Regions from separate parts of the Candidatus Photobacterium acropomis genome, predicted to be linked through region 2. Evidence: predicted binding sites of a transcription regulator. Region 2 holds the regulator's gene; the other holds the start of a gene.
What was found. Region 2 encodes PurR, which represses purine synthesis genes. Its sites were predicted from a motif close to TNANGNAAACGTTTNCNTNA; they were not measured.
Positions count from the first base shown of each region.

Region 1: the regulator PurR is predicted to act here: its motif matches at 4,898-4,917, upstream of folD (bifunctional methylenetetrahydrofolate dehydrogenase/methenyltetrahydrofolate cyclohydrolase FolD).

Region 1 covers NZ_CP131609.1:2,789,459-2,804,806, reverse strand. The annotation lists gene Q7657_RS19615 (peptide MFS transporter) at 1-1,239, opposite strand, end outside; gene rfaH (transcription/translation regulatory transformer protein RfaH) at 1,682-2,179, shown strand; gene galU (UTP--glucose-1-phosphate uridylyltransferase GalU) at 2,223-3,140, shown strand; gene Q7657_RS19600 (hypothetical protein) at 3,188-3,724, opposite strand; gene folD (bifunctional methylenetetrahydrofolate dehydrogenase/methenyltetrahydrofolate cyclohydrolase FolD) at 3,974-4,831, opposite strand; tRNA gene Q7657_RS19590 (tRNA-Arg) at 5,137-5,213, shown strand; gene tig (trigger factor) at 5,689-6,987, shown strand; gene clpP (ATP-dependent Clp endopeptidase proteolytic subunit ClpP) at 7,093-7,716, shown strand; gene clpX (ATP-dependent protease ATP-binding subunit ClpX) at 7,826-9,106, shown strand; gene lon (endopeptidase La) at 9,299-11,662, shown strand; gene hupB (nucleoid-associated protein HU-beta) at 11,885-12,157, shown strand; gene ppiD (peptidylprolyl isomerase) at 12,572-14,464, shown strand; gene Q7657_RS19555 (ComEA family DNA-binding protein) at 14,604-14,897, shown strand; gene rrtA (rhombosortase) at 14,935-15,348, opposite strand, start outside.
Region 2 covers NZ_CP131609.1:2,269,108-2,284,455, reverse strand. The annotation lists gene punC (purine nucleoside transporter PunC) at 1-923, opposite strand, end outside; gene punR (DNA-binding transcriptional activator PunR) at 1,029-1,931, shown strand; gene Q7657_RS17405 (ABC transporter substrate-binding protein) at 2,009-3,229, opposite strand; gene lpdA (dihydrolipoyl dehydrogenase) at 3,315-5,459, opposite strand; gene Q7657_RS17395 (carboxymuconolactone decarboxylase family protein) at 5,470-6,075, opposite strand; gene Q7657_RS17390 (TfoX/Sxy family DNA transformation protein) at 6,530-7,120, opposite strand; cyclic di-GMP riboswitch class I at 7,258-7,346, opposite strand; gene purR (HTH-type transcriptional repressor PurR) at 7,524-8,528, opposite strand; gene Q7657_RS17380 (heme ABC transporter ATP-binding protein) at 8,923-9,789, opposite strand; gene Q7657_RS17375 (FecCD family ABC transporter permease) at 9,786-10,823, opposite strand; gene Q7657_RS17370 (heme/hemin ABC transporter substrate-binding protein) at 10,885-11,748, opposite strand; gene Q7657_RS17365 (ExbD/TolR family protein) at 11,745-12,167, opposite strand; gene Q7657_RS17360 (MotA/TolQ/ExbB proton channel family protein) at 12,164-12,865, opposite strand; gene Q7657_RS17355 (energy transducer TonB) at 12,869-13,678, opposite strand; gene hutW (heme anaerobic degradation radical SAM methyltransferase ChuW/HutW) at 14,121-15,348, shown strand, end outside.

The sequences.
Region 1 (15,348 bases), 520 kb from region 2:
ACCAGCTTCACCAATACGTGAACCAATTTCACCGGCAATGTAGTTTGCAATCGCATTTGCGCCAAACCACGCACCCATCATTAATGATGCTAGACGTAATGGGGCAAGTTTAGTTACTAATGATAAACCAATCGGTGATAGACATAGTTCACCAATAGTATGGAAGAAATACGCACCAATCAGCCATAACATGGACGTTTTCACTGTCATGTCACCGCCCTGCTCAAGTGCAGCACCTATCATACAAGCAAAACCTAATGCTAATGAGAACATGGCTAATGCAAATTTTACCGGTGAGTTCGGCTCTTTTTTACCCATTTTAACCCATAGTGAAGCCAGAATTGGCGCACAAATGATGATAAAGAATGGGTTAAGTGATTGGAACCAAGCTGCAGGTACTTCAAAGCTACCAATCATACGGTTGGTATATTCTTGTGAGTAGATATTCATAAGGCCACCCGCTTGCTCGAAGCCAGCCCAGAATACAATAACAAAAGTACACATCACCATGATTACTTTTAGGCGATCACGTTCAATTTTCGTTAGAGGTTCTTTTTTACCACTAGCATTTTTTGCTGCATCACGAACAGCGGCTGGAACCGTACCGATATCACCAAGGTAGCGCTGTGCAAAAAATAGTTGAATCAGTAAGCTAAACAGCATACCAAAACCAGCACATAGGAAGCCTGCTTTCCAACCATATACTGCTGAAGCAGTACCTGCGATCACACCTGCTAATAGTGAGCCAATATTGATACCCATGTAGAAGATGGTAAATGCGCCATCGCGACGATTATCACCTTCTTCGTATAAGTCACCGACCATGGTAGAAATATTTGGCTTAAATAAACCATTACCGATGATCAGGAATGTTAAACCGACGTAGAAAGCTTTAACGGCATGTGGATCTACAACACTATGTGGAAGTGCAAGCGTAAATTGACCGATGGCCATTAATACACCGCCAATAATAATTGAGCGACGTTGACCTAAAAAGTTATCTGCAATCCAACCACCAATTAAAGGTGTGAAGTAAACAAGACCAGTGTAGATGCCGTATAAGCTTAGAGCTTCTTGGGTTGTCCAGCCTAAACCACCATTAATTGTTTTATCTGTTAAATATAAAACTAGAATAGCGCGCATTGCGTAGTAGGAGAAACGCTCCCATAGCTCTGTTCCAAATAACAGGAACAAGCCTTTTGGGTGGCCCAATAAGGTACCACTACTATTATGACTCATAGGATTCTCTATATTATTGTGATGGTGTGTTTGCTAATACCCGTAGTTTTATAAAGCACAATATATATGACTGCAAGTTTTTACATTTGAAGTACATTGTGAAAACATTTTAAGTTATTGATAATATAGTGTTTGTTTGTGTTTTATCCAAAATTGAAAAATCAATTTTCAATGTTTAAATTGATCTTAAATTCTATTTATGTGTCTATTTTTGGTTTGTTTGTCTGTTTTTTGTTTTATTTTTGGTGTTATATATTGTCAATTATGGTTGTTAATGAATGTTACATTTTTGAGGTGTGATTTGTACACATTTTAATGAAAAACGAATTATCATAGGTACAAAATTATATTCTTGATTTTATAAAGTCCTTGCTAGGTGGTCATATAAAATCGTTATTTTTATGTATATAATAAACGTTGTTTAGAATAATTAGGATTGATGATGAAAGATTGGTATTTACTTTATTGTAAGCGCAGTGAGCAAGAGCGTGCCGTGATCAATCTTGATCGTCAGGGTGTTGATTGTTACTACCCACAAGTTACAGTACAAAAGATAATGCGAGGAAAGCGTACAGAGTCTGCTGAGCCGCTATTTCCGAATTATGTTTTTGTTCACTTTGACCCTGAAGTTGTCAGTTATACATCAGTGCGCTCAACACGAGGTGTTGCTGATTTCATCCGCTGTGGTACCTTTCCTCAGAAAGTGCGAGAAGAGCTAATTTATAATTTGATGATGAATGAAGATAGTGCAGAGCATCAACGTTTATTATCAATGCTGCCTCAACCTGGTGAAAAACTAAAGTTGGAACAAGGTAAGTTCCAAGGCTTAGAGGCGATTTATCAAGAACCGGATGGTGAAAAACGCTCATTTATGTTGATAAATCTTCTTGGTAAGCCTGTAAAGGTAAGCGTAGAAAATACAGATTTATTAAAGAAATAATTTCTCAGTAAGCAATCATCAATGAAGATGTTTATAACGAAACATGTATAAAAAATTGAATCATTCATTAGTACGTAAAGCCGTAATTCCTGTAGCCGGTCTTGGCACACGCATGCTGCCAGCGACAAAAGCTATTCCAAAAGAAATGCTACCGATTGTTGATAAGCCTCTTATTCAGCACGTTGTGAATGAATGTGTTGCTGCTGGAATTAAAGAAATTATTCTTGTTACGCATTCTTCAAAAAATTCAATTGAAAACCACTTTGATACGTCATTTGAGTTGGAAGCGACCTTAGAAGCACGAGTAAAGCGTCAGTTACTAGAAGAAGTTCAAGCCATTTGTCCACCTGACGTGACGATTATGCATGTACGCCAAGGTCAAGCTAAAGGCTTAGGTCATGCCGTGTTATGTGCACACCCACTTGTAGGTGATGCGCCATTTGCTGTGGTGTTACCAGATGTGATTTTAGATGATGTAGCAAGCGATCTGCGTTGCGATAATATGGCAGCAATGGTGAAGCTATTTAACGAGACTAAAATTAGCCAAGTGATGGTTGAGCCAGTGCCAATGTCTGAAGTATCCAGTTATGGTGTTGCTGATATTAATGGCGTAGAGCTACATGCTAGCGAATCAGCACCAATGACTAAAGTTGTCGAGAAACCAGCGGTTGAAGACGCACCGTCTAATTTGGCTATTGTTGGACGTTATATTTTACCTGCTGAAATTTGGGCGCTATTAGCTCGAACGCCTGTTGGTGCTGGTGATGAGATCCAGTTAACTGACGCGATTGATATGTTAATGCAATCTCAGCAAGTGAATGCATTCCATATGTCAGGCTTAAGCCACGATTGCGGTAGTAAAATTGGTTATATGAAGGCATTTGTTGAATACGGAATGCGCCATAACCAGTTTGGTGAAGAGTTTACAGATTACTTAAAGCAATTAGCAAAGACATTGTAATTGTAAGTAACTTGAGAAAAGCGATGCGAATTAGCATCGCTTTTTTATTATTGCTGAGTCAATGACTCTAGTCTGTTATGTTCTTTTTGCTGCTTTTCATAATGGTGAATACTGTTGAGTATTTCACGATGAAATTGATTACTTTCATGGACTAAATTAGCTGTTGTTTCTAATGCATCTGCCATATGATTAAGTTTTCCTGTTGTTTCTAAGAGAATATTTTTAACCGGAGCAAGAACTAAATAATATATAGCGATAAGCGCAAGAACGATCAGTACTAAAATAAGTGAAAAAAATAAAATAGTGTAAAGTTTAATATCACTCATGATCGATTTAGATGCGGTGATAATAGGTGTGCTGGTTTGAGCGACAGCTTTAGGTAGTGCAGCAACAGATTGGTTAAATGATTGCGCTAATGTATCAATATGCTTAAATGTATCAGTGATAGCAGCTTGTTGCTCAGGCGTAAGGTTAGGGTGCTTAGCCATTGTTTGTAATGATGCTGCCATTTTCTCAATAGATTGCGCTGCTATGTTTGCAGGTTGCTCGATACCAGAAAGATCTACACCGACATTAAAAGCCACTAATGCTTTATTATCTAGGCTCGGTAATATGTATATCTTGGTTACTCGCCAAGGATAAAGATGAAAATAAAATACAGAATGTAATCAAAATGAAGCGTAAAAAATACAGCATTGATATCTCAGACTTATCAGAAAAAGAAATATATAAAAATAAAGAATTAATATAACCTTTATTATATCTGATAAAAGATATTAAGCAGTAAAAGATATTGAAAAGAAAAGAGCAATATTGCTATTGCTCTTATTTAGTTATTCAGCGTGAAATTGTTCGCAGGCTAGCATGGTGTTCTCAATGAGGGTTGCTACTGTCATTGGCCCTACACCACCAGGTACTGGTGTGATGTGTTTTGCTCGTTGGCTTGCAACATCAAATTCGACATCACCACAAAGTTTGCCTGTTTTTAATCGGTTAATGCCAACATCAATTACCGTTGCGCCTTCTTTGATCCATGAGCCTGGAATAAAGTTAGGCTTACCTACCGCAACCACAAGAATATCAGCGCGGCGAACATGACTTTCAAGATCTTGTGTAAATCGATGACAGGTTGTTGTTGTTGCGCCACCTAACAACAATTCAAGTGTCATTGGGCGACCAACAATATTAGAAGCGCCAACAATGACGGCTTCTTTACCACGAACAGGAATATTGTAGCGCTCTAACAGTGTCATTACGCCTTTAGGTGTACATGAACGTAGTTTAGGTATGCGTTGGCTTAAGCGACCTACATTATATGGGTGGAAACCATCAACATCTTTTTCAGGATCAATGCGCTCTAAAATACGCGTGCTATCCATACCAGCTGGTAATGGCAATTGCACCAAAATGCCATCGATAGTGGGATCAAGGTTTAGCTCATCAATAAGAAGTAGTAACTCTTCTTCTGTTGATGTTGCAGGTAAATCAAAGGATTTTGACACGAATCCAACTTCTTCACAGGCTTTACGTTTACTGCCGACATAAATTTGAGAAGCAGGATCTTGTCCTACAAGTACGACAGCTAAGCCAGGCGCACGAAGACCTGCATCAACACGAGCTTTCACTCTCGCAGCAACTTCCTGTCTAACTGTTTGGGAGATCAATTTCCCATCAATAATTTGAGCGGTCATGGTGATCCTTTTTATATTGGCTGAGCATAATGGAGATATTGTGGCAGAAAATGATGATATTAGCTATAGCGCAAACGTTTGCTTTTCGGTGTGTTACTCGCGTGTATGTGATAAGCAATTGAATATCCGTCCAACAGAGAGAGGGTAGAGATTAATGATATCGGGTAGGGAAAAACGAAATTAAAACAGATTGATTTAACTTTAATCGGTTGGTGTCTTAAATCATGAAAAATAAAGTAAACGTATTGACCTAAGCTTTTTGCTCCGTATAATCCGACCTCGTAACTTCATGTTACATCAATGATGCGCCCTTAGCTCAGCTGGATAGAGCACGTCCCTTCTAAGGATGTGGTCGCAGGTTCGAATCCTGCAGGGCGTGCCATTTCCTTCTCTTATTATCGCTCTTCCTATTTACATTCATCGTTGAATTCTCCGATTTTATAATATCTATTTTAGCTTATTGTCTTCTTATTTAGCATTTGCTTTATTACGCACCCATCATTCAAAAAATGCATCAAATAGGCTGTTTTTCCAACATTTGAACACAAAAATCGCATATTAGACTGATTATTTTCTCTTTCCCCCTTGAAATGCGCAATCTAGCCCCTATCTTGTGTTTCAGTTGTAGAGCAAGATAGCAGTTTAGTCTATCGAACCTCGACGACACGTTTGTGTGTCGTTATAATGACGCGCTTTAATTTCTAGGTTGAATGAACATCTCTGACAGTTTAGAAATAAAGTAAAAGAATTTAGGCGTTATGGTTTATAAGCCGTAACACGAAAAGGATGCCACCGTCAGTAAATGGCTGTTCGGCAACATCACTCAGAAAACTGAGTAAGTTTTGAGGTTAAATATAATGCAAGTTACCGTTGAAACCACTGAAGGCCTAGAACGCCAACTAACTATCACTGTTCCTGCTGCAAACATCGAAGACGCAGTAACAGCTGAACTAAAGAAAATTGCTAAGACTCGTCGTTTCGACGGTTTCCGCCCTGGTAAAGCACCACTTAAGATGGTTGCTAAAATGTTTGGCGCATCTGTACGTCAAGACATCCTTGGTGAAGTTATGCACCGCCACTTTATCGAAGCTATCGTTAAAGAAAAGATCAACCCAGCAGGCGCACCTACTTTCACTCCAGTAGAAATAGCTGAAGGTAAAGATCTAGTATTCAAAGCAACTTTTGAAGTATTCCCAGAGATCGCTCTTCAAGGTCTAGACAAAGTTGTTGTTGAGAAGCCAGTTGTAGAAGTAACTGAAGCTGACGTTGACACAATGCTAGAAACGTTACGTAAGCAACAAGCTACATGGGCAGAAGTAGAAGCAGCAGCTGACGCTAACAGCCGTGTAACTATCGACTTCGTTGGTACTATCGACGGTGAAGAGTTCGAAGGCGGTAAAGCTGAAGGTTTCGCACTAGCTATGGGCCAAGGTCGTATGATCCCTGGTTTCGAAGATGGCATCGTAGGTAAGAAAGCTGGCGACGAGTTCACTGTAGAAGTGACTTTCCCAGAAGAGTACCACGCAGAAAACCTAAAAGGTAAAGCTGCAGCATTCGCTATCAAACTTCACAAAGTTGAAGCTCAAGAGCTTCCAGAACTAACTGAAGAGTTCGTTGCTAAGTTCGGCGTTGAAGACGGTTCTGTTGAAGGTCTTAAAGCTGAAGTTCGTAAGAACATGGAGCGTGAGCTTAAGCAAGCTGTTAAAGGTCGTATCAAAGATCAAGTTCTTAACGGTCTTGTTGAGCAAAACGACATCACTGTTCCTGCTGCACTTATCGACCAAGAAATCGAAGCACTACGTCAGCAAGCTGCACAACGTTTTGGCGGTAACGCTAAGAACATGCCTGAGCTTCCACGTGAACTATTTGAAGAGCAAGCTAAGCGTCGCGTAGTTGTTGGTCTTCTAGTGGGTGAAGTGATCAAGTCTGAAGAGCTAAAAGCAGACGAAGAGCGCGTTAAAGCAATCATCGCTGAAATGGCTTCTGCATACGAAGATCCATCAGAAGTGGTTAAGTACTACGAAACTAACGAACAGCTAATGAACAACATGCGTAATGTTGCTCTAGAAGAGCAAGCAATCGATGCACTTCTAGCGAAAGCACAGGTTTCTGATAAGGTTGTTAGCTTCAACGAGCTAATGAACCCAGCTGCTTAATTTGCTGAAATTACCGTAGAGATTTGACATTCTCTCAAGTCTTCTGCTAACAATGGTCCGTGTGAGTAATTTCATTCGGGCCATTTATTTTAGGGAAATAACGTTATGAGCTACCAAGAAAAAAACGCCATGTCACCAATTTTGGATGCGCTGGTACCTATGGTGGTCGAGCAGACTTCTCGTGGTGAGCGTTCTTACGATATCTATTCTCGTCTCTTAAAGGAGCGTGTGATTTTCTTAACTGGTCAGGTTGAAGATCACATGGCAAACCTTGTAGTAGCCCAGCTGCTATTCTTGGAGTCAGAAAACCCAGATAAAGACATCTTCCTTTACATCAACTCTCCAGGTGGCTCTGTTACTGCGGGTATGTCAATCTATGACACTATGCAGTTTATTAAGCCAAATGTGAGTACTGTATGTATGGGTCAAGCATGTTCTATGGGCGCATTCTTACTTGCTGGTGGCGCGAAAGGTAAGCGTTACTGTCTACCGAATTCACGAGTAATGATTCACCAGCCATTAGGTGGCTTCCAAGGACAAGCGTCGGATATCCAAATCCATGCGCAAGAAATTCTAACAATCAAACAACGCCTAAACGGTCTATTGGCTGAGCACACTGGTCAACCATTAGAAATTATTGAGCGTGATACTGACCGTGACAACTTTATGTCTGCAGACCAAGCTGTAGAATATGGTTTAGTGGATGCTGTATTGAGTAAGCGTGACTAAGTTCTTATTCAGCTTGTTAGCTTAAGATAGTTAACGAAGCAAAATAACTGGACTTGTTATACACTCAAAACAAGGCAATGATGGGAATACCCCAATAAGAGGTTAGCGAATGACAGATAAGCGAAAAGAGAGTGGTAGCAGCAAGCTATTATATTGCTCTTTCTGCGGTAAAAGTCAGCATGAAGTTCGCAAGCTGATTGCAGGCCCTTCTGTTTATATTTGTGATGAATGTGTTGATCTATGCAACGACATTATTCGCGAAGAAATCAAAGAAGTGTTGCCGAAACGCGATGGCGATGAACTGCCGACTCCGCAAGAAATTCGTAACAACCTGGATGATTATGTAATTGGTCAAGCACACGCTAAAAAAGTACTAGCGGTCGCGGTATATAATCACTACAAACGTCTACGTAATGGCGATACTAACAGTGAAGGTGTTGAGCTAGGTAAGAGTAACATCCTACTTATCGGTCCTACTGGTAGTGGTAAAACACTATTGGCCGAGACTTTAGCACGTATGCTGGATGTACCGTTTACGATGGCTGACGCAACCACGCTAACAGAAGCGGGTTACGTGGGTGAAGACGTAGAAAATATCATTCAGAAACTGCTACAGAAATGTGATTACGACGTAGCGAAAGCTGAACGTGGTATTGTTTACATCGATGAAATCGACAAGATTTCACGTAAGTCAGATAACCCATCGATTACTCGTGACGTATCTGGTGAAGGTGTACAGCAAGCATTACTAAAATTGATCGAAGGTACAGTTGCTTCTGTTCCACCACAAGGTGGTCGTAAGCATCCTCAACAGGAATTCTTACAAGTAGATACTTCTAAGATCCTATTTATCTGTGGTGGTGCATTTGCAGGCCTTGATAAAGTGGTTGAGCAACGTGTTGCTACCGGTACTGGTATCGGTTTTGGCGCAGAAGTACGTTCAAAAGATCAAGCGGATTCATTAAGTAATCTATTTGAGAAAGTTGAACCAGAAGACTTAGTTAAATATGGTCTAATTCCAGAATTTATTGGTCGTCTTCCTGTAACAGCAACACTTGGTGAGCTTGATGAAGAAGCGCTAGTACAGATTCTACGTGAGCCTAAGAATGCACTAACTAAACAGTATGCAGCATTATTAGAGCTTGAGAATGTAGAACTAGAGTTTCGTGATGATGCACTTGTGGCTATTGCGCGTAAAGCAATGGAGCGTAAAACAGGTGCTCGTGGTCTGCGTTCAATTGTTGAAGCTGTACTGCTTGATACAATGTACGAACTACCATCCCAGCAAGGTGTGAGCAAAGTTGTTATCGATGAATCAGTAATTAAAGGTGAATCTGAGCCTTTACTGATTTATGAGAACACTGAAACACCAGCAGCTGCAGCTGAGTAAGTGCCTAATAAGTGCACATAAAGGCTAAAAAAAGGAGGCATAAGCCTCCTTTTTTATTTTCTAGCACTTCTTTCGTTGAATATTGTTGTTTTACCCCCATATACTCAATATATGCTAACTTTCTAGTCGTATTAAGTAAGTGTCTCAAGCAGTTACTTAATACGATTAGTATTGACAGGAAGAGAGATGAATATGAACCTGGAGCGTTCTGAGCGCCTAGAGATCCCGGTTCTGCCACTGCGTGATGTGGTGGTGTACCCTCATATGGTTATTCCATTGTTTGTGGGCCGGGAAAAATCCATTCGTTGCCTTGAGTCGGCAATGGAGAACAATAAGCAGATTCTGTTGGTTGCGCAAAAAGAAGCAGCAACAGATGAACCGTCGATCACTGATCTTTATGATGTCGGTACTGTTGCCACTATTCTACAGCTTTTAAAATTACCAGACGGTACGGTTAAAGTACTGGTTGAAGGTCAGCAGCGTGCCAAAGTAGAAGCGCTGACTGATGATGAATACTTTACAGCAGAAGCTGAGTATTTAGTGACGCCTGAAATGGACGAGCGCGAGCAAGAAGTGCTGGTTCGTACTGCAATTGGTCAGTTTGAAGGCTTTATCAAACTAAATAAAAAGATCCCGCCAGAAGTATTAACTTCACTAAACGGTATCGATGAAGCTGCACGCCTTGCAGATACCATTGCTGCACATATGCCATTGAAATTGGCGGATAAGCAAAAAGTATTAGAAATCGTTGATATTACAGAACGTTTAGAGTTCTTAATGGCAATGATGGAATCCGAGATTGATCTGTTACAAGTTGAAAAACGCATCCGTGGACGCGTTAAAAAACAGATGGAAAAATCTCAGCGTGAGTATTACTTAAATGAGCAGATGAAAGCGATCCAAAAAGAATTGGGTGAGCTGGATGATGCGCCAGATGAGTTTGAAGCGCTAAAGAAAAAGATTGAAGAATCTAAGATGCCGACTGAGGCACGTGAAAAGACTGAGCAAGAACTACAGAAGCTGAAGATGATGTCACCGATGTCAGCAGAAGCAACAGTGGTTCGTGGCTACATTGATTGGATGCTAAGTGTGCCTTGGCACAAGCGCTCTAAAGTGAAAAAGAGCCTAGCAAAAGCCGAAGAAGTACTTAATGCCGATCACTATGGTCTAGAGCGTGTGAAAGAACGCATTCTTGAGTACCTCGCAGTACAAAGCCGCGTGAATAAGCTAAAAGGTCCGATCCTGTGTTTAGTGGGGCCTCCAGGTGTAGGTAAAACTTCATTAGGTCAATCTATTGCCGCGGCAACGGGTCGTAAGTACGTTCGTATGGCACTGGGTGGTGTTCGTGATGAAGCGGAGATCCGTGGTCACCGCCGTACTTATATCGGTTCTATGCCGGGTAAATTGATCCAGAAAATGGCAAAAGTTGAGGTGAAAAACCCACTTTTCCTATTAGATGAAATCGATAAGATGTCGTCTGATATGCGTGGCGATCCAGCATCAGCACTACTTGAAGTGTTAGATCCTGAGCAAAATAGCGCATTTAACGATCACTACTTAGAAGTGGATTACGATCTATCTGATGTGATGTTCGTGGCAACATCGAACTCGATGAACATTCCAGGTCCATTACTTGACCGTATGGAAGTGATCCGTCTTTCTGGTTACACCGAAGATGAAAAACTGAATATTGCTAAGAATCACCTGTTAGGTAAGCAGATCCAACGTAATGGTCTAAAGCCAAACGAAGTGACGGTTGAAGATTCAGCGATCATTGGCATTATTCGCTACTACACACGTGAAGCAGGTGTTCGTAGTCTAGAGCGTGAAATCTCTAAACTTTGCCGTAAAGCAGTGAAAGAAATTTTACTTAATAAAGACATTAAGCACGTTCAAATCAGTCAAGATAATCTTAAGGATTACTTAGGCGTTCAGCGTTTCGATTACGGAAAAGCTGACGAAAGTAACCGTATTGGTCAAGTTACAGGACTAGCGTGGACAGAAGTTGGTGGTGACTTATTAACTATCGAAACTGAATCTATGCCAGGCAAAGGTAAGTTAACTTATACAGGTTCGCTTGGTGATGTGATGCAGGAGTCTATTCAGGCTGCTATGACGGTTGTACGTACGCGTGCAGAGCGTTTAGGTATTGCTGCTGACTTCTACGAGAAACGTGATATTCACGTTCACGTACCGGAAGGTGCTACACCAAAAGATGGTCCAAGTGCGGGTATCGCAATGTGTACAGCGCTTGTATCTAGCCTGACTGGTAACCCTGTGCGTGCAGATGTTGCGATGACAGGTGAAATTACTTTACGTGGTGAAGTGTTACCTATTGGTGGTTTGAAAGAAAAACTGCTAGCAGCACACCGTGGCGGTATTAAAACTGTACTGATTCCAAAAGAGAACGAACGTGATTTGGAAGAGATCCCAGACAACGTTATTGCTGATTTGGAAGTACGCCCAGTACGTTGGATTGATGAAGTGTTAACTGTTGCACTGCAGAATAATCCAACAGGTATTGAGCTAGTGAATGCCCAAAATAGTGACCTGTAGCAAAATTAACTAAAGAAAAAACGCTTTCAAAGGCAAAAGTCCTTGTCAGCGTTTTTTTGTCTGGCTATAAGTTAACTTCGAATCCGCGCTAAGCGATGTATTATTAAGATCTGGTTAAGTTTGAATATCTATTATCAGGTCTAGAAACAATTAATTGCCTACTATTCACAACGTCTCAGTGACGAGTTACGGGTAGGTAAAGTTCATTAAGGGGATTTAATCGTGAACAAAACTCAACTAGTTGATAAAATCGCAGAAAGTGCAGACATCTCTAAGGCATCTGCAGGCCGTGCATTAGATGCATTCATCGAAGCTGTTTCTGAAACATTGAAAGACGGTGATCAAGTTGCATTGGTTGGTTTTGGTACTTTCTCTGTACGTGAACGTGCCGCTCGTACAGGCCGTAACCCACAGACTGGCGCTGAAATCCAAATTGCTGCGGCAAAAGTACCTGGTTTCAAACCTGGTAAAGCGCTAAAAGACTCTGTTAACTAAGAAATAGTTGGTCTTTACCAACTGTTTTGTCATGTTACATGGCTTAAATATTGCTACTGGAAAGGGTATACTGATTCCAGTTCAACAAAGGCGCATCGGTGGATGCGCTTTTTTTACTTATGATGGTGTCAATTTGAATAACGATCTGTGGTGTTTGTGGTAGCAATAGCGCAAAATGCATTTCATTAATCAAATCGGTATCAAGTTATCAAACTAGCTGTTTTATGGTTTATTGTGTCTCAGTTATCTATAGTTTAGATGCTGATTTTAAATAAATTATTTAGTAATTAGTTAATAACGAATTAATAATGATTGTTATGGTTCGGCTATCGTGTTGATACCGATATTTAGTGCACACATTTGATATCTAGTTCGAAACCGTGCCAGATCGAACAGTAGGAGAGACGGCAAATTATGATGGAGCGATTGCGCGAAGGCGCTAACAGCATCTGGGTTAAGATTATTCTTAGCTTAATTATTTTATCTTTTGTATTTGCTGGTGTCGGCAGTTATCTGGCGAGCGGTAATGAGCAAGTTGCTGCAAAAGTGAATGACAAAGAGATCAGCCAGCGTGAATTTGAGCAGGCTTATCAGAATCAACGTAACCAAATGCAGCAGCGTTTAGGTGATTACTTCTCAACGTTAATGGGTAACCCTGAGTACGTTCAGCAGTTCCGTAAAAGCGTACTGGATCGTATGGTTAACGATGAACTGATTGAGCAACGCGCGACTGAGTTAGGTCTTGGTGTAAGTGATGCACAAGTTAAGCAAGCAATCATTGAAATGCCTGCTTTCCAAGTTGATGGCGTATTCAATAACGAGCAATACAATCTAACGCTACGTCGTGCTGGTATTTCTCCAGAGCAATTTGCGGAATCAATCCGTAAAGATATGCTTCGTCAACAATTCTTAAGTGCACTACAAAGCAGTGATTTTGCACTTAACAATGAAGTTGATGAACTACGTAAGCTTGAATCTCAAGAGCGTGTAGTACGTACACTTAAACTAAACCTTGCTGATTTCACTAACAAAGTGACGGTAACTGACGAAGAAGCGAAAGCTTACTACGACGAAAATAAAAATCAGTTTACTCGTCCTGCGCAAGTGAAAGTCTCTTACATTGAGTTATCGGGTAAAGATTTAGTTAACAACATTAAGATCACTGATCAAGAAGCTGAAACTTACTATAACGAACACAAGAGCAAGTACAGCACAGCTGAGAAGCGTCAAGTAAGCCACATCCTTGTGAAAGGCGACAGCGATGCATCTAAAGCCAAAGCGGAAGCGTTATTAGCTGAGCTAAAAGGCGGTGCGAACTTTGCTGATGTTGCGAAGAAATCATCTGATGATACGTTCAGTGCAAAAGATGGCGGTAAGCTAGATTGGTTCGGTAAAGGCGTAATGGATCCAGCATTTGAAGAAGCTGCGTTCTCATTAGCTAAGCCGGGTGATATGTCTGGTCTTGTGAAATCTTCATTTGGTTACCACATCATTTTGCTAGATGGCATCGAAGAGCCTAAAGTGAAGCCATTTGCTGAAGTGAAAGCAAGCATTATTGCAGAGCTTCAAGAGCAGCAAGTTGCAGAACAATTCTACAAGCTGCAAAGCAAACTTGCTGAAACGGCATTTGAATCTCCAGACTCTCTAGATGCAGCAGCAGAAGCGGTAAAAGCTAAAGTGGTAACAACTGGCTTTATCTCTCTACAAGATGAGAAAGGCGTACTAGCAGATCAGAAAGTTCAGGAAGCGCTACAAAGCCCTGAAGTTCACGATGATGGTATGAACTCTGATGTGATTGAGATTGCACCTGAGCATGTAGTCGTTGTTCGTGTTGATGATTCTCGTGAAGAAGCGGTTCTACCATTTGCTGATGTTGAAGCGAAAGTGAAAACATTGCTAGCACAGCAAAAAGGTGAGAAACAAGCGACTGAAAAAGCGGACTCTATTATTGCAGCTTTACGTGAAGGTAAATCAGACGTTGTAGCTAAAGATGGCCTAAGCTTCTCAGGCGATCAAACAGTAACGCGTTCTGGCCCTGATGCAAATGTTGCACGTGTTGCGTTCACATTGCCTAAGCCTAAAGACGGTAAAGCTTCTTACGGTATGGCACGTGACAACAATGGTAATGTTGAAATCATTGCACTAGATAAAGTGGTAAACGTTAAACCTTCAGCTGATGAAGTGAATAGCCAGTTTGCAACTCAAGTTGAGAATATGTTTGCTCAGCAAGATCTAGCTGCAACGCTTGAAACGTTACGTGAGTCTGCAAAAGTGACTTACCCAATGTTGGACAAGCCAGCACAATAATTGAAATTAATATTTCTCTTAACGGGCCGCCATTGTGCGGCCCGTCGTTTTTCTAGTGACTCCTTTCATAAAATCGCTTCTTATTCGTCAATTTCTGCTTATTCTTTTGATTCCAATATATCAATTAGGGATAGAAAGAATGCACTCATACCGTTTATTTAAAGTTATCGCCTTAGCAAGTGGGTTAGCCTTGGTACCGCTAAGTCATGCTGATGAAAAGACGCATGAAGGGATCGTTAAAACTGTGAATATCAATGAAGCGAATGTTGAGCAGCTTGATATCTTATTAGATGGTATAGGCGCAGAGAAAGCACAAGCGATTGTTGATTATCGTAGTGCTAACGGTAAGTTTGCGAGTGCGGATGATTTAGTTAAAGTGAAAGGGATCGGTAAAGCAACGGTTGAGAAAAACCGCAAGATTATTGAGTTGTAGTGGTATTAATGACGGGAGCTGATGCGCTCCCGTTAATTTATAGCCATTTTGGTTTTAGGATAAGTGCGCTGATGATCCCTGTGATTGCACCAATCAAATGAGCTTCTGTGGCAACACGAACACCGATTAACTCTTCAGAGCTTATTGAGCCGCCGAAGTATTGCTCCCAACCAATCTTAATTATTAATCCAACTAATAATAGCCATCCACCTTTGGTTTTGGATTGAATATCTCGAATACAGCCCCAAGCAAAAATGCCGTGTAATACACCAGAGAAGCCCGCATACCAGGTAATGCTGGTAGCAAAGAGGCCAAGCCCTATAACGACAGATATAATGAAGATCAGTAAGCTATAGCCTTTAGCGTGATAGTGGATGCGAAAAATAAAACTGATGATCACAAAGACTGCTGCATTCATAGCAAGGTGCACCCAATTGGTATGGGTGATATT
Region 2 (15,348 bases):
CAGATTGTTGTTACTGTGGTTGTTACCGAGATAACGAACATGACTGCTACGCTGGTGAAGAATAGCGCCAAGATCCAAGGTAGAAGCTGCTTACCAGAGTAACGGTTAAGTAGCGTACGACAACCGTAACCACCTACGATGAATGCAACGGTTTGTGGTGCGTAGCTTAAACCGATGTCTGCACCTGAGTAACCCATTGCTGACATAACAAATGGTGAACCTGTTAGGTAAGCAAAGAATGCCGCAGAACATGCTGCGAAAATTACCATGTTACCCCAGAACTTTTTAGAGCGCAGGATTTGGCTGTAGTCTTTACGTAGCTGAACTGTCACGCTTTCTTGTTGTTGATCTAATGCTGCGCTTTCTTTTTCTTTCAGCGTTAGCATGGCAAGTACAACACCAAATGCTACAAGTGCGATGAAGATGCTGCGCCAGCCAAGGTTATGCTCTAACAATGCGCCAAGTAATGGTGCTAATGCAGGCGATAATGCAACTAAAGGCATGATGGTTGCGAATACACGCTCAGATGTTTTGCCTTCGTAACGGTCAACAACCACCGCTTGCCAAATCACTGTTGCACTACATGCACCTAATGCTTGAGCAAAACGCGCAAGTAGGAACACTTCGATGTTAGGTGCAAATGAACATGCGATAGAAGCCACGCTGAATAGGGCGATACCACCAACTAAAACTTTGATACGACCAATGCGATCAGACAGTGGACCGTAAACCAGTTGGCCTAATGCCATACCCAGTAAGAAAACACTCAACGATAGGCCGATAAGAGATTGTGATGTAGCAAAGTCGGCACGGATTGTTTCAAACGCAGGTAAATACATATCTGTAGCTAAAAAGCCCAGCATACTTAGACATGCGAACCAGAATAGGGTGATTTTTGATGGTTTAGCGAGTTCTTTTTTCATTTTTATAATAACTATATCTATAAGACATAGTGATAGTGTAATGCTGGTTTTCATTGCTGTGAAACGCTAATATTTCAACATTGCTTTCAAAAAATTTGATTTGATATGTTTTCATACAATGATCTCCAAGTTATCGACGTTGTCGCCCGTCGTGGCAGCTTTTCAGCGGCAGCGGAAGAATTGCACAAAGTGCCGAGTGCGATAAGTTATACAGTTCGGTTAATAGAAGAGCGATTAGCTGTCGAATTATTTGTTCGATTACACAGGCAGGTGAAATTAACGCCAGCAGGTGAGTATTTTGTTGAAGAAGCACGCAAGCTGATCAAACAAATGGATACCATCAAATACCAAACTCAACGGGTTGCCAATGGCTGGTCGGAAAATGTCTCGGTGGCACTTGATACTGTGGTTCGCCAAAGTCGAGTGAATACCTTAGTGCGTGATTTCTATCTGCATTTTCCAGATGTGGAGCTGCACTTAACCATGGAAGTGTTTAATGGCGTATGGGATGCTTTAGCCGATGGTCGTGCTGATATCGCCATTGGTGCAACGGCGGCAGTGCCGATTGGTGGTAGCTTTGATTATCGTGATATGGGCGTTTTAACGTGGAAGTTTGTGGTTGCGCCTGAGCATCCATTAGCAGCGGTTGATCATCCTATTGAGCCTCATGAATTAGCGCAATATCCTGCAATTTGCTTAGAAGATACTTCACGTACTTTGCCAAAACGTACCACTTGGCTGATGGATAACCAACGTCGCATTATGGTGCCGAGTTGGTACAGTGCTTTTCAATGTTTAGAAGCCGGATTGGGGATCACTGTTGTGCCTAGCCATATGGCTATCAGTAAAATTGAATCAGGCAAGCTGGTTGAAAAGGAATTGGCAATAAAGCCCTCTATGAGCCCGTGTTGTTTAGCGTGGAATACGGAAAGTATGAGCCCTGCGGTAAGTTGGTTATTGGACTATTTAGGTGATAGTGAGCAGCTTCACCATGAATGGATGCGTTAGATGTTTCTAAAAGTGTTTTAAAAAATTTGCCCCATCATCTGACGGGGCAAAGGGTATTCTACTTATTAAATTTGCGATTAATGACCGTAACGCTTTTGCCATTCGAGCTCAATCGCTGTTAGCCATGTTGGGTTTGGCTCAGCAATAGCAGGGTAGAGCTTAAATGATTGGCTTTTATATGGCTCTGGCAAGGCTTTAAATGCTTGTGGTTTTAATATGGTTGGATCGCCCCATATTTTTGTATCTGCCTTGCGAGCTTGTGCTTCTGGGCTCATTAAAAAGTTAATCGCCACTAATGCGCCTTCTTTTGCTGTTGCATTCCAAGGGATCGCTAAAAAGTGAACATTCGTTAATGCACCAGCTTTAAAAGCATAAGTCTTGGCGGTGTCAGTTAAGTTGCCGTTTTCAATGGCTGCTAGAGCGGCATTAGGGTTAAAAGTGATCGCTAATAAAAGCTGTTGATCATCTAATAACTGAACCGTTTCTGCTGTACCTGCTGGGAATTGTTTACCACCACGCCATGCGACTTTATTAAGCTGATCTAAATAATGCCAAAGTGGTGCGGTGACTTTATCAAATAAGGCTTTTTCAGCGGGTAACGATAAGGGTTGGTATAACGCTTGTTTATCGGTTGTGAGTTCAAGCAATGCTGCTTTTAAAAAGCTACTGCCATGAAACTCTGGCGGACGAGGGTAGCTAATTTTCCCCGGGTTTTGCTGTGCTAATGCCAATAGTTGTTTAAAACTTTGTGGTGGATTTTTTAACTTAGTGGTGTCGTAAATGAACACCAGTTGTCCCACTCCCCAAGGTGCTTCATAACCGTCGGTTGGAACGGTGAAATCTTTATCTATCGGTAATGAGGTATCAACGTATTTCCAGTTAGGTAAACGTTGAGTAAACGGACCATACAACAGGTGATGTTGTTTCATAGAGCGGAAATTTTCACCGTTGATCCAAACCATATCAACGCTACCGTCTTTGTTTTTATTGGCGGCTTTTTCTGCCAGTAAACGCTGTGTGGTTTCTGCAATGTCAGTGACTTTCACTTGCTTTAACGTGACACCGTATTGTTGTTGCAGCTGTTTATCTGCCCATTTTAGGTATTCATTGATCTCTTGGCTGCCACCCCAAGCATTGAAGTAAACGGTTTGACCTTTGGCTTTATCAAGCACTTGTTGCCATGATGCTTGTGCTAGCGAAGGTGTTGACGTTGTTTGCTCTGGTATTTCAGCATACGCAGCAGTGGAGAGTACAAGCGATAACGCAATGCCTTGCGACAGTGCTTTTAAATAGGGCATGTTGCACTGTGGCATCTTAAATAGTGATTTCATTCATCTTCCTTTGCTGCTTGTTGTTTTCGTTATTGTTATGCGCTTTGTAAGGCTATTTACGCATCCATTGATGGTAACGCTGCACTAAGGATAATAGCTTTTGTGGTGCGTTGTGTTGTTTCCACACTCCAGCGGTATATTTCGCAGCTTCACTCATGGTCGGGTAAGGATGGATCGTCGATAAGATCTTGTTTAGTCCTAATTTGTGACGCATTGCTAACGTAAATTCTGCCAATAGTTCACCACCATGATGACCAACAATAGTGACGCCTAAGATCTTGTCGCTATTTGGCGGTGTCAGCACCTTGATGAAACCTTCATTGTTGTTGTCGGTGATTGCACGATCTAAATCCGCAATATCATAAGTATAGATTTTATATTCAATACCTTGGGCTTGCGCTTCTTTTTCGTTTAATCCCACTCGTGCTAACTCTGGCGAGGTGTAGGTAACGGCTGGCAATACCGAGTAGTCGGTTTTAAATTTTTTAATGGCACCAAATAAGCTGTTAACTGACGCATACCATGCTTGATGTGCTGCGGCATGGGTCAGTTGGAAAGGACCAGCCACATCACCAACCGCATAAATATTTGGGTACTGGGTTTGCAGATAGTCATTAACCTTGATGGTTCCTTGTGGTGTCGTTTCAATGTTTAACGTCTCTAAACCGAAACCTTGGGTATTGGCAACACGACCAAGGGCGACAATGACTTGATCAAATTCCACTTCGACTGATTGGTTATTCGCAAGATCATCTAACTGCGCAAGATGATATTCATTATTGGATGCTTTAAAGCTCACCGCTTTGTGCTGAAGCAATACCTTCACACCTTCATCAGTGAGTTTATTGCGAATAACACAAGCCGCATCGTTATCTTCACGATTGAGTAATTGCTCAGCCATTTCAACCAAGGTAACAGACGTACCTAAACGATTGAACGCTTGTGCTAATTCGCAACCAATAGGACCACCGCCAAGAATAAGCAGTTTTTTCGGCTGTTGTTCTAGTTGCCATAAGGTGTCGGAAGTGAGCGGATCAACATCTTTTAACCCTGTAATGTTTGGTAATAGCGGCGAAGCACCTGTAGCAATAATGATGTTACGTGTCGTGATGATCGTATCGTTCACTTTCACTTGCCAAGGGGAAATGATAGTGGCATCACCTTGAATACAGTTCACGCCTAGCTTGGTGTATCGCTCAATAGAGTCATGCGGTTCGATATCGGCAATAACGTGATGTACTCGCTGCATAACGGCTTTGAAATCGATAGCTTCAATGTTGGCGTTAATGCCTAACTGTTTCGCTTGTTGGATTTCATGAGCACTGTGGGCGGCACGAATTAAGGCTTTAGAGGGTACACAACCAGTATTTAAGCAATCGCCACCCATTTTATGGCGTTCAATCAAGGTCACTTCAGCTTTCACTGCGGCAGCAATATATGAGCTAACCAAACCGCCAGCACCTGCACCAATGACGACTAGGTTTTGATCAAATGAGTGAGGTTTTTGAAAGTCTTGGTAAACCTTTTGGCGTTTTACAGCGTTGACAATGAACTTGGCAATCAGAGGAAACGTGCCGAGTAGAGCTAACGATAGCAATACTGGGGTAGAAACAATTCCACGCAGTGATTCAATATTACTGAGTTGAGTACCAGCATTAATGAAAATAGCCGTAGCAGGTAACATGCCTAACTGGCTTATTAGATAAAAGGTACGCGTTTTAATGGGAGTTAAACCCATCAATAGGTTGATCAGGAAAAACGGAAACACAGGGATCAAGCGCAGCGTTAGGAGATAAAATTCGCCTTCTTTCTCGATCCCTTGGTTAATGGTTTTTAAGCGATAGCCAAAACGCTGTTGTACCCAGTCACGTAGAATAAATCGGCTTGAGAGAAATGCTAAGGTTGCACCAATAGTGCTGGCAAATGAGACAATGATCAGGCTAGGCCAGAAACCAAAAATAGCGGCTGCTAGCAAGGTTAAAATGGCGGCACCCGGTAAGGATAAGGCAGTCGCTAGAACGTAAATAGCAAAGTACGACACATAAGCCACGATTGGCTGGCTTTGAATTTTCGTTTGTAGGGCAGATTGCTCCTGCTTGATAAAATCAAGCGTGAGGTATTGCCCGAGATCGAAATGGATCCAGCTTGCAATCAGGCTAACAATCACGATGAGTAAAGCGAGCTTTTTCTTATCCATGTCTCTCACCTTATTTGTTTTGCTGAGTATCAGCTTGTGATTTGTCTTGCTCTTGGTTAGCCGCAACATCATTGGGTTTAATTGGCAGAGTACAGAAGCCTTGCTCTGGCACGTCCAAAGCGGTGTTAAATTTAGCGGATAGGTTTTGGAAACTGACTAATGCGGTGATCTCTATGATGTCATCGCTGCTGTACCACTGCTGGAGCGCATTAAGCATCTCATCAGTAACACGTTGCCCTGTAATGGTCATGGCTTCCGTGTAGGCAAGCACAGCGCGTTCTTGCTCCGTAAATAAATCAGAGTGTTGCCAATTCGCCAATGCTTTGATTTTTTCTTCAGAATCACAACGCTCTGCCAACTTCATACCGTTAGCATCAACACAGAATGCACAGTCATTGAGTTGTGACACACGAACACAGATCAGCGAGCGTATCACAGCTTGGATAGGGGATTTTTTGCGATCGAGAAAACCGAAAAATCCTGCGACTAACCAAAACAGTACAGGTTTGCGGCCCCAAAGCTTAGCTGGGTTTAGCACTTGCCCATAATGTCGAGCTTGGAGCCATAGCAAGGGTTTTACCCAGAGAGAGTCGATTTTCTTGATTGAGATACGCACAGCCATTCCTTAAAACAGATACCTAAAAAGCGAGTTGCTAGGGTATACATGTAGACCTTAACTGTATGTATTGTATTTCATTTACTAAGAATTATGGCTTTTTCGCCAATCAGTTGGCGAAAATAAAACCAATGGTGAAGAAAATAAAAGGCGAGGAGGATATTGTAAATAGCGATAAATGTGATGCGAGATTAATAAAGCGTTAAATATTTGACGTTATAAAAAACAAAATTAAATATTTATGTTTTAGCATTGATATAAAACAAGAAGTTATTAATTACTTCTAGGTGCGTTATTTTGCTAGTTCTTATTATGAGCTTTATGTATTAAAAGATATAAAATAGAGTAGTCTGGTTAGGTATTATTCTAAATATATATTTAGTAGGTATACTTAGAAATAAAAGAATGAACATCTTTTATTTCTAAGTTAAATAGAATTGTCGAAGTAGATTTATTAAGAAAGGGCTGATAATAATTCGTTTCGACGTTGCTCAGGAATAACAGACCAATGTTGACCACTTATTGCACCTTCTAGCGCCCATAGTAATTCAAGACTAAGTGGACTGTTTTGCGCTTTTTGTAGCGCTTGGTATGCACCTAAAGCACCAGCAGCTTGAAGTTGTTCGATAGTCTCTATGCCTGCTTTTTTAAGCATTCTTTCGTTTGATAACCGTAGGTTTGGTAAGTCCTTTATACGGTCAGGTACGCAACTCTCCTTTTCTTGCTTGTCTTTTTCTGCTGCATCCAATGAATACCGACCTTGCGCAACGATCTTTTCAGGTTCGTCCCACCAATTATCAGGTATTGCGTAGTGCTTGGTTACAACAGGGAAGCCACGTTTCTTATAAACGTAAGGCTCAAGACCTGCTTTTTTGAATTCCTTTTCGGTTTCAGCGTTTGCGCGTAAATGAAGTTTATCATTTACAACTAATGCAAACATTGTATCACCAGCAAAAATGCCAAAACCGCCAAACATCGACCGTGATTTCACAGATCCAAAATGGTCAAATAATTTTAATGAATCTTTTAATATTGGTTTATCCATGCTTCTACTCGGTGAAATAAATATGAGTGTCACCTAAACATCAAGAGCGAGGAATTAGATTAATCAATCTTCATAATAGGCTTGTCAATATATTGTTAAAATAATCGTCATTATATTGGCGAGACTAATTATAATCCTTCGGTAACCCCGCTACCGTGAATTAATAATAATTGTTAGGCCGGAGGTTTTGCGTCTTAATCTTTCAATTAATTTGCCTGTTCGTGACTATATAAAGTTATATTAAATATTAGTTTTAATATTAAATCCAAGTCCTCAAAAATGTGATACTGCTTCAGGTAATTGTTCTTATCTTGTGGTGAGCATAAATCTTTTTTAAAAAAGTAAAAAAAAGCCAACAAGTTAAACTTATCGGCTTTTTCATGACTTACCAAGGTCAATCTTGTTAGTTGAGATCTTTAACAGACTTTCTCGCAACAAGCTCAGGCGTCATTTCAAAAGTTTGACGAGCGTGATTCTTGTCTTTAACACGATCTAGCAAAATTTCCACCGCTGTTTTACCTAAACGACGCTTAGGCTGGTGGATGGTCGTTAGCGGTGGAGCAAAGTACGGTGCAAGGTCAATGTTATCGTAACCAATGATAGAGATATCATCAGGAATACGTAGACCTGCTTGCTGGAATGTACTGATCATTGCCATTGCCATGATATCGTTGAAACAGAAGATAGCAGTAGGGCGATCTTTCATTGCGATAAATTTCTTCGCTGCTTCTACAGCAGATTCACATTCGAAGTCACCTTCAAGTAGCCAATCTTCATTAACGCTTAAGTCCGCTTCTGCCATAGCTTTACGGAAACCTTTTAGGCGCTCATGACAAGTAGACTTATCAGCTTGACCAGATAGACAGCCAATTTTCTTATGGCCGTTATCGATGAAGTGTTTAGTCGCAATGTAGCCACCATCTTCAGCGTTATCTTGAATGTTGTCAGTGTGAGGACGTTCTGGACCCCAGTCCATGATAACCATTGGAAGATCGTTCTGACGCTCTAGTAGTTCAAGTAGCTTCTGATCAAGATCGCTACACATTACTAGTAAGCCATCAACACGCTTTTCTGCCAGCATGCGTAGGTAGTCACGTTGCTTTTCAAGATTACCTTCTGTGTTACATAGGATCAGGGTATAGCCTGCGCCGTAACAGTATTCTTCAACGCCATGTACAACTTCAGCAAAGAATGGGTTAGTTGATTTTGTTACCAACATACCAATGGTACGAGTTGTATTACATTTTAAGCTTCGCGCTACAGCACTTGGTGCGTAGTTAAGCTCGTCTACCGCAGCCAGCACTTTTTTCTGTGTTGCTTCTGCAACAAAGCGTGTTTTATTGATCACGTGTGACACAGTTGTGGTTGATACACCTGCCATACGTGCAACGTCTTTAATGGTTGCCATATTTATTCTTCTAATTATGGTCAGATAGAGATCTGACAAAAGGTTGTGGTACCCAATTGATTAATTACGTAGTAGATGGCTAGTTGAGAGACTAGTAGATATGAAATTCTTTAATTATTAACTACTTAATTATTCAATTTGGCACCGTTTTTATAGAGTACCGCTCTTAAACAACTAAAGCCGCAATAAATGCGGCATTAGTGTATCGAAATTTTTATTACAACTTTTACATGTGTAATCGCTTGCGCTCACATTTTACTGTGTGTTTTGCGTTGTGCAATCTTTCTGTTCATCTTGAGTGAAATTATTGATGATAAAGTATAAAAATGTAGGTCGTTGTCACGCTTAATCCGATTTTTATCGCATTTTTACAGTATTAATAACTGATTGGTTATTAAAGAATAGGATGATTCGCTGACAAAATATAAGGGTAGTTTTCTTTAGGGTGGGTATGCACCGTAACAGGCCAACCATACAGCGATTCTACAACTTCTGCCGTGAGCACTTGTGACGGTGTTCCATCCGCTTTTATTTGCCCATCTTTTAGGAAAATCATCCGATCTGTGTATTGCGCTGCAAGGTTTAAATCATGTAATACCACAATAACCGCAGCGCCTTGCATTGCCATGTTCTTGGCGATTTGTAAGGTGTGATGCTGATGTGCCAAATCAAGAGCTGAGGTTGGTTCATCTAGCATCAAAATACAATGTTCACCAGCTTGGCTTAATTGGGTTAATACCCGAGCGAAATGGATCCGTTGTTTTTCGCCGCCAGAAAGTGTCGGGTAAAGCCTATTTGCAAGGTTTTTGACATCTACATAATCCATTGTCATTTTGGTTACTGATTTGAGCTGTGGTGAAGTCAGCTGTAACGGAATTGCACCTAACTCCACCACTTCTTTTGCTGTGAATGCAAAAGAAAGGGCACTGTGTTGCGGCAGTATGCCTAAATGTTTAGCCAGTGTAGCTCTGTCCCATGATGACAGTGGTTGCCCGAAAAAAGAGACCTCGCCAGATTCAGGTGTCACTTCGCCACAGAGCACTTTTAATAAGGTACTTTTACCTGCGCCATTGGGGCCTAAAAGGGCGGTGACCTCGCCTGAATGAATATCTAAATTCAGATCATCTAATAAGACTTTATTGCCGTAACGGAGTTTGAGATTTCTAGCTTGAATAACGCTGTTTGTATTTAGAGAAGCGTTATTTTGAGAACTGTTTTCTTTCGAACTAAGTAAATCAATATCAATGGCAGTTGCTGTCATGAAATGTGCCTCTTTTGAGCGCTAAGTAAATAGATAAAGAAAGGCGCACCTAAAATAGCGGTGATAATGCCAACGGGTAATTCTTGTGGTGAAAAAGCACTACGGGCGATCATATCTGCAACTAATAAAATTAAACCGCCTAATAGAGCTGAAATGGGCAATAAGGTTTTATGATTTGGACCTGTTAGCATACGTCCGACATGAGGGATGACTAAACCGATAAATCCGATAGGGCCACAAATCGACACGGTAATACCGACACCTGCCGCACAGACAATAATAAGATTACGCTTTAAGTGCTGAGTATTGACGCCCATGTGCCGGGCTTCTGCTTCACCTAATAGGAACGCATTCAAGTTATTACAATGGCGATAACAGTAGTTAAACAGTAACGCTAAAGTACAGTAGGCAAGAAGGATCCCAGACCACGTAGCACCAGCCAGTGAGCCCATTGACCACAGTGATAAATCACGCAGTGCCTCATCATCAGCAATATAGTTAAGTAAGCCTAATCCTGCCGCTGAAATTGCGGTAATCGCAACCCCAGCTAATAGCATGATCATCACTGATGTGCCGTTTTTATCTGTGCCTAAGCGGTAAACCATGACAGTGCTAATTGCACCGCCAATAAACGCAAACACAGGCACAATGGCAAAGTTAAGTAACTGTGGGAAAGTGTTAGTAAGTGGGGCAAATAACACAATGGCTAATGCTGCACCTAATCCGGCACCGCCTGTAATACCAATAATCCCGGGATCGGCAAGAGGATTACGAAATAGCCCTTGCAGTACGCTGCCGCAAATCGCCAAAATTGCACCAATGGCAAAGCAGAGTAGGGTGCGAGGTAGACGTATTTGATGGATCACTAAGCTGACATGTTGCGCCAGTTGATGATCACCAGGTATCAGCGCAAGTAGACTTTGTTTATAACTGATTGCCATTGGGCCAATCACAATAGAAGAAAGCCCTGCTAACACCAGTAAGCCAATGCTTAAAATATAAATATGTTGGGCTGAAAATCGTTTTGCGTACATGAAAAAACAACCTTAAAACATGAGGCACTAATCGAATATGACGTTATTTTGAGATAGATGATTAAGGATAAATAACTTGATTAAGTCTTAATGCTTCATTCACGCTTTCTAACCCTAAACCGCCAATTAAAGCTGTACCGTTAATAGTTAACAAGGCGTTATTGGTAGCTGCTGGTGTTGCAGCAATGAGCGGCATTTGCTTAACCAGATCTTTCATACTTTTGATCTTACTTGCAGTACGAGTGCTCAAAAGAATGATATCTGGCTGCATGGTTACAATTGCTTCGGCAGAAATCGGTTTGTAATTGCTGACTGATTCAGCTGCAGGATTCACGGCACCCGCTAACGAGATAATGCTATCTGCCGTGGTATTACTGCCTGCAACATTGATTGGTCGACCATCATGGATCATCAAAAACAGCACTTTTTTAGTGGTTTTGATGTTAGTTGTTGCCTGCTTAATCTCGTTTAGCTGCTTATTCAGTTTTTCTTTTAATACCTCTGCACGCTGTTGATGGTGTGTCAATGAGGCGATTTGATCGATACGTTGGAGTAAATCTTGAACGGTTTCACCTGAGTTCACGACATCCACACTAACGCCTGATTGTTTAAGTAAATCTAATGTGCTTTGCGGCCCCATTTCATCTGAACCAATGACGTTTGTTGGTGATAGTGACATCAGGTTCTCTGCTGATAGTTGGCGGTGGTAGCCTACTTTAGGCACAGATTTATCTACGAGTGTTTTACTGGTGAGATCCACGGCGACTAGCTGATCTTGTGCGTTTAAAGCGTCAATGATTTGTGTAATCGACGCGCCTGCACTGATGATTTTGTTGGTGTTGGGATCTGCATTGGCGTATGAAAAGCTACTCAATCCTAATGTGATCGTCAGCAGAGATGTGGTTAAAAGTGTGCGTCGTTTCATGATGATGATTCTTCCATAAGTAGCTGAGTTGCTTTGATATTGTTTTCTTGTAAGAACGCGAGCAGTTTAAGCATTTGCTCAACAGAGGCGGTTTTATCTGCCCCGATCACAACAGGTTTATTTGGGTTGTTTTTTACTTCAGTTAATAACGCTTGTTTAAAGCTGTCCCAGTCATTGATTTTCTCGCCCTGAAGCGCCCAATGTGGCGCATTAGCAACGAGATTAATGGCGATAGGATCAGCCTGTGTGGTTTGTAATGTCTTAGTGGCAGTTTGTGGTAAATCGACATCCAACGACTTAATTTTTACCGTAGCGGTAAGCAGTAAAAACACCATCACAATGAATATAATATCGAGCAAAGGTGTCAGATCTGGGGTCATATCATCAGACTGAGTTATGCTGCTACTGGCTTTGATCATAATGCTTTACCACTAACCGCTGGGTTTTGTTCACAAGTATCACAAGCGGTCGTTTTGCCGTTTTCCACTTCGATATTCATCCCTTCAAGCCACAGGTTGCAGCGATTTAAACAGTGCTCTAACTTGGCTGTCACGTTATCAGCCCATAAGCCTAAAAGCTGTGCACCTGTAATAGCTGGTAGGGCAATCAATAAGCCTGCAGCTGTTGTTCGCATGGCTAGGCCTAAGCCGTCGGCTAAATCGCTAGGTGTTACTGAACCTGTCGATTGCGAAATACCACTGAACATTTCAATTAAACCTAAAACGGTACCAAGCAAACCTAATAGTGGGCTGATCACGCCAATTAAGCTAAGCAAACGTAAGCCTGAACGTAATTCAGTACGTTTTTGAATAAGCCAAATAGCAGCTGCATCTTCACGCAGAGGTTTGGTGAAGTGACGGTGAGCAATCAACATCGCAATGCCTTTATAAAGTAGAGGGCGTTGCTGTTTTAACTCTTCAGTCAGTGTATCTAGCGCACAATCATCGTGACGATTCTGTTTGGCAAGGATGGCGTTTACCTTAGTTTTGCCAACACCAGTGCAAAGCAAAACTTGAATTAAACGCTCCACAAGGATCATTACCGTGAGCACAGAGCAGATAATGAGAGGCCATGCCATTAGGCCAAGTTGTTGGGTCAGGTTGTCTAAAAAGCTCATGATTTAATCCAATTTGAAACGAACAGGAATTTGTACACGGTGAGCGATAGCTTTTCCGTTGATGATGTGCGGAGAAAAGTGCCACAGTTTGATTGCTTTCAGTGCCGCTTTATCAAGCACGCTAGCACCAGATGATTTAGCTAATTTCTGTTTTAGCTGTTTGCCGTCTTTACCAATTAACACTTCCACTAATACTGTGCCTTCAATACCTCGACGCTTAGCCAAACGAGGGTAGCTAACAGGGGAAGGTTTAGTCGCAAATGTCGGTTTTGAGACCAACTTCGGCTCGCTGGAACCCAGAGTTGCTTGCGGGTTCTGGTGCTTTTTATTTACCTCAACCACTGATTTGGTGGCAGGCTTATTACTGGGTTTATTTAACGTAAATTCTTTGCTTGCGGTACTAGGCTTTGCTGGTTGTGATTTCTTTACTGTTTTGTTCTGAAAGGGCTTTTTAACATCAGCTTTTTTAGTCACTGTTTTTTTAGGTGTCGGCTTTTTAGGAACAGCTTTCTTCTTAGGTTCAGCTTTTGGTTTTGTGACTGACTTGGTTTTTTGAACCAGCTTTTTCATTGCTGTTTTTGGTTCTGGCGTCATCGTTTTTGTAACAGGCTTTATCGGTTCAACAGGCGTTTCAACCATAGGCTGAATAACAGGTTCTGGCTTGGCGATTGGCAAAGAAACCAGATTCACACTTACGCTAGCAGGTTCAGAGACTGGCACTGTGATGATTTTTTTGTCAGGCATTGCAGAGACAAGAAGGCTATGGAACAAAATGGAAGCACTGCCTGCAATGGCGTAGCGTTTTAAATTCACAACAACAACCTTATTTGCTGATAGCCATGATTCGGTATTGATCGGAAGTGATAATTTGCATCGTGAGATAAGTCCGTTTATTCAATGAATTAGCTTAATTATTTTGGTACTGGTGTACTTAGTGCGGCACACTTTGAATTTATTATCCATGAAATGCGAATAATATCAATTATCATTTGCAATATTATTTGATGCTCAATATGATAATTAAAACCAAAAATTATGTGGGTGATTTTTGAACAAGATCATTCGCTTAGATTGCGAAAAGCAAAAAGATTGAAAGTAAACAGCTAATAGATTTGCTCTTGAGCCTGTGCATAGTATGCCAACCTATGAGGGCTCTACCTTGTGACTTGTATTAATAATAAGCACAGGGCAACCGAGGGGCGATTAGCCAATAGTTATGCGTAAAACCCATGAAAGTTCGACGTTAGGAAAGGGGATGTCAGTCCCAGAGGAACAATTGACCACGGATGTTATCGGTGAAAATACACCAGATCCTTTGCGCTTTGGTTTTGTAAAGAAAACATCAGCGCATGTTGGTGGTCATTCTCAACCGATAAAGCCAGATGAGCATCAATCCTTGATGGCAGCCTTGTTGCAAGGGAAGAGCGAATCACGTAGTGGATCTATGATAAATGGCACAGCAAAACGTTGTTTATATGTGCATATCCCGTTTTGTCGTGTGCGTTGTACATATTGTAATTTTTTCCAATACGCATCGAGCAAACAGCTGGTGGACGATTACTTTGCCGCTTTAATGATTGAGCTAGTGGAAAAGGCAAAACAACCTTGGACGCAAGCTGCGCCTTTTCAAGCGGTTTATATCGGTGGTGGAACACCGACAGATTTATCAGCTAAGCAAATTGAACAATTAGGCAAGATGATCCGCCAGCATTTTCCGCTAACCACGGATTGCGAGTTAACCCTTGAAGGTCGGATCAATCGTTTTGATGATGAAATGTTTGAATCAGCCTTGGAGGGCGGCTTTAACCGTTTTTCATTTGGTGTGCAGAGCTTTGATACTCAAGTACGACGTAAAGCAAAACGGTTAGATGATCGTGAAGTGGTGCTATCTCGGGTTCAACGATTAGCACAATATGATCAAGCACCCATCGTGATTGATTTGCTCTATGGCTTGCCATATCAAGATTTGACAGTGTGGCAACAAGATTTATCCGACTTTTTTGCAACGGGTGCTCATGGCGTTGATTTATACCAACTGGTTGAAATGAATGGCACACCAATGGCGGATTTGGTTGAGAAAGGGCGATTACCACAACCTGCTGGCACTGCGATAAAAGCATCGATGTTTGAAGCGGGTGTTGCTGCGATGGATGCTCATCATTTCAATCGCTTAAGTGTTAATCATTGGGCAAAAGATAATCGGGAGCGCAGCTTATACAACAGCCTAGCGAAAACAAACGCAGAGGTTTTGCCATTAGGCGCAGGGGCGGGAGGTAATATCGGCAGTTATGGCGTAATGCAGCATCGCACTCTTGATGGTTATTTAGCAGCGATCAAGCAAGGTTTAATGCCTGTGGCGATGATGATGAAGCAACCTGTTAATGTTGCAACGACCATGGCGATCAAATGTGCTTTTGATCGTGGGGTTGTGTCTAAAATTGAATTAGAGCAGCAAGCTGGTTGGAATGTGTTTGATTACTGTT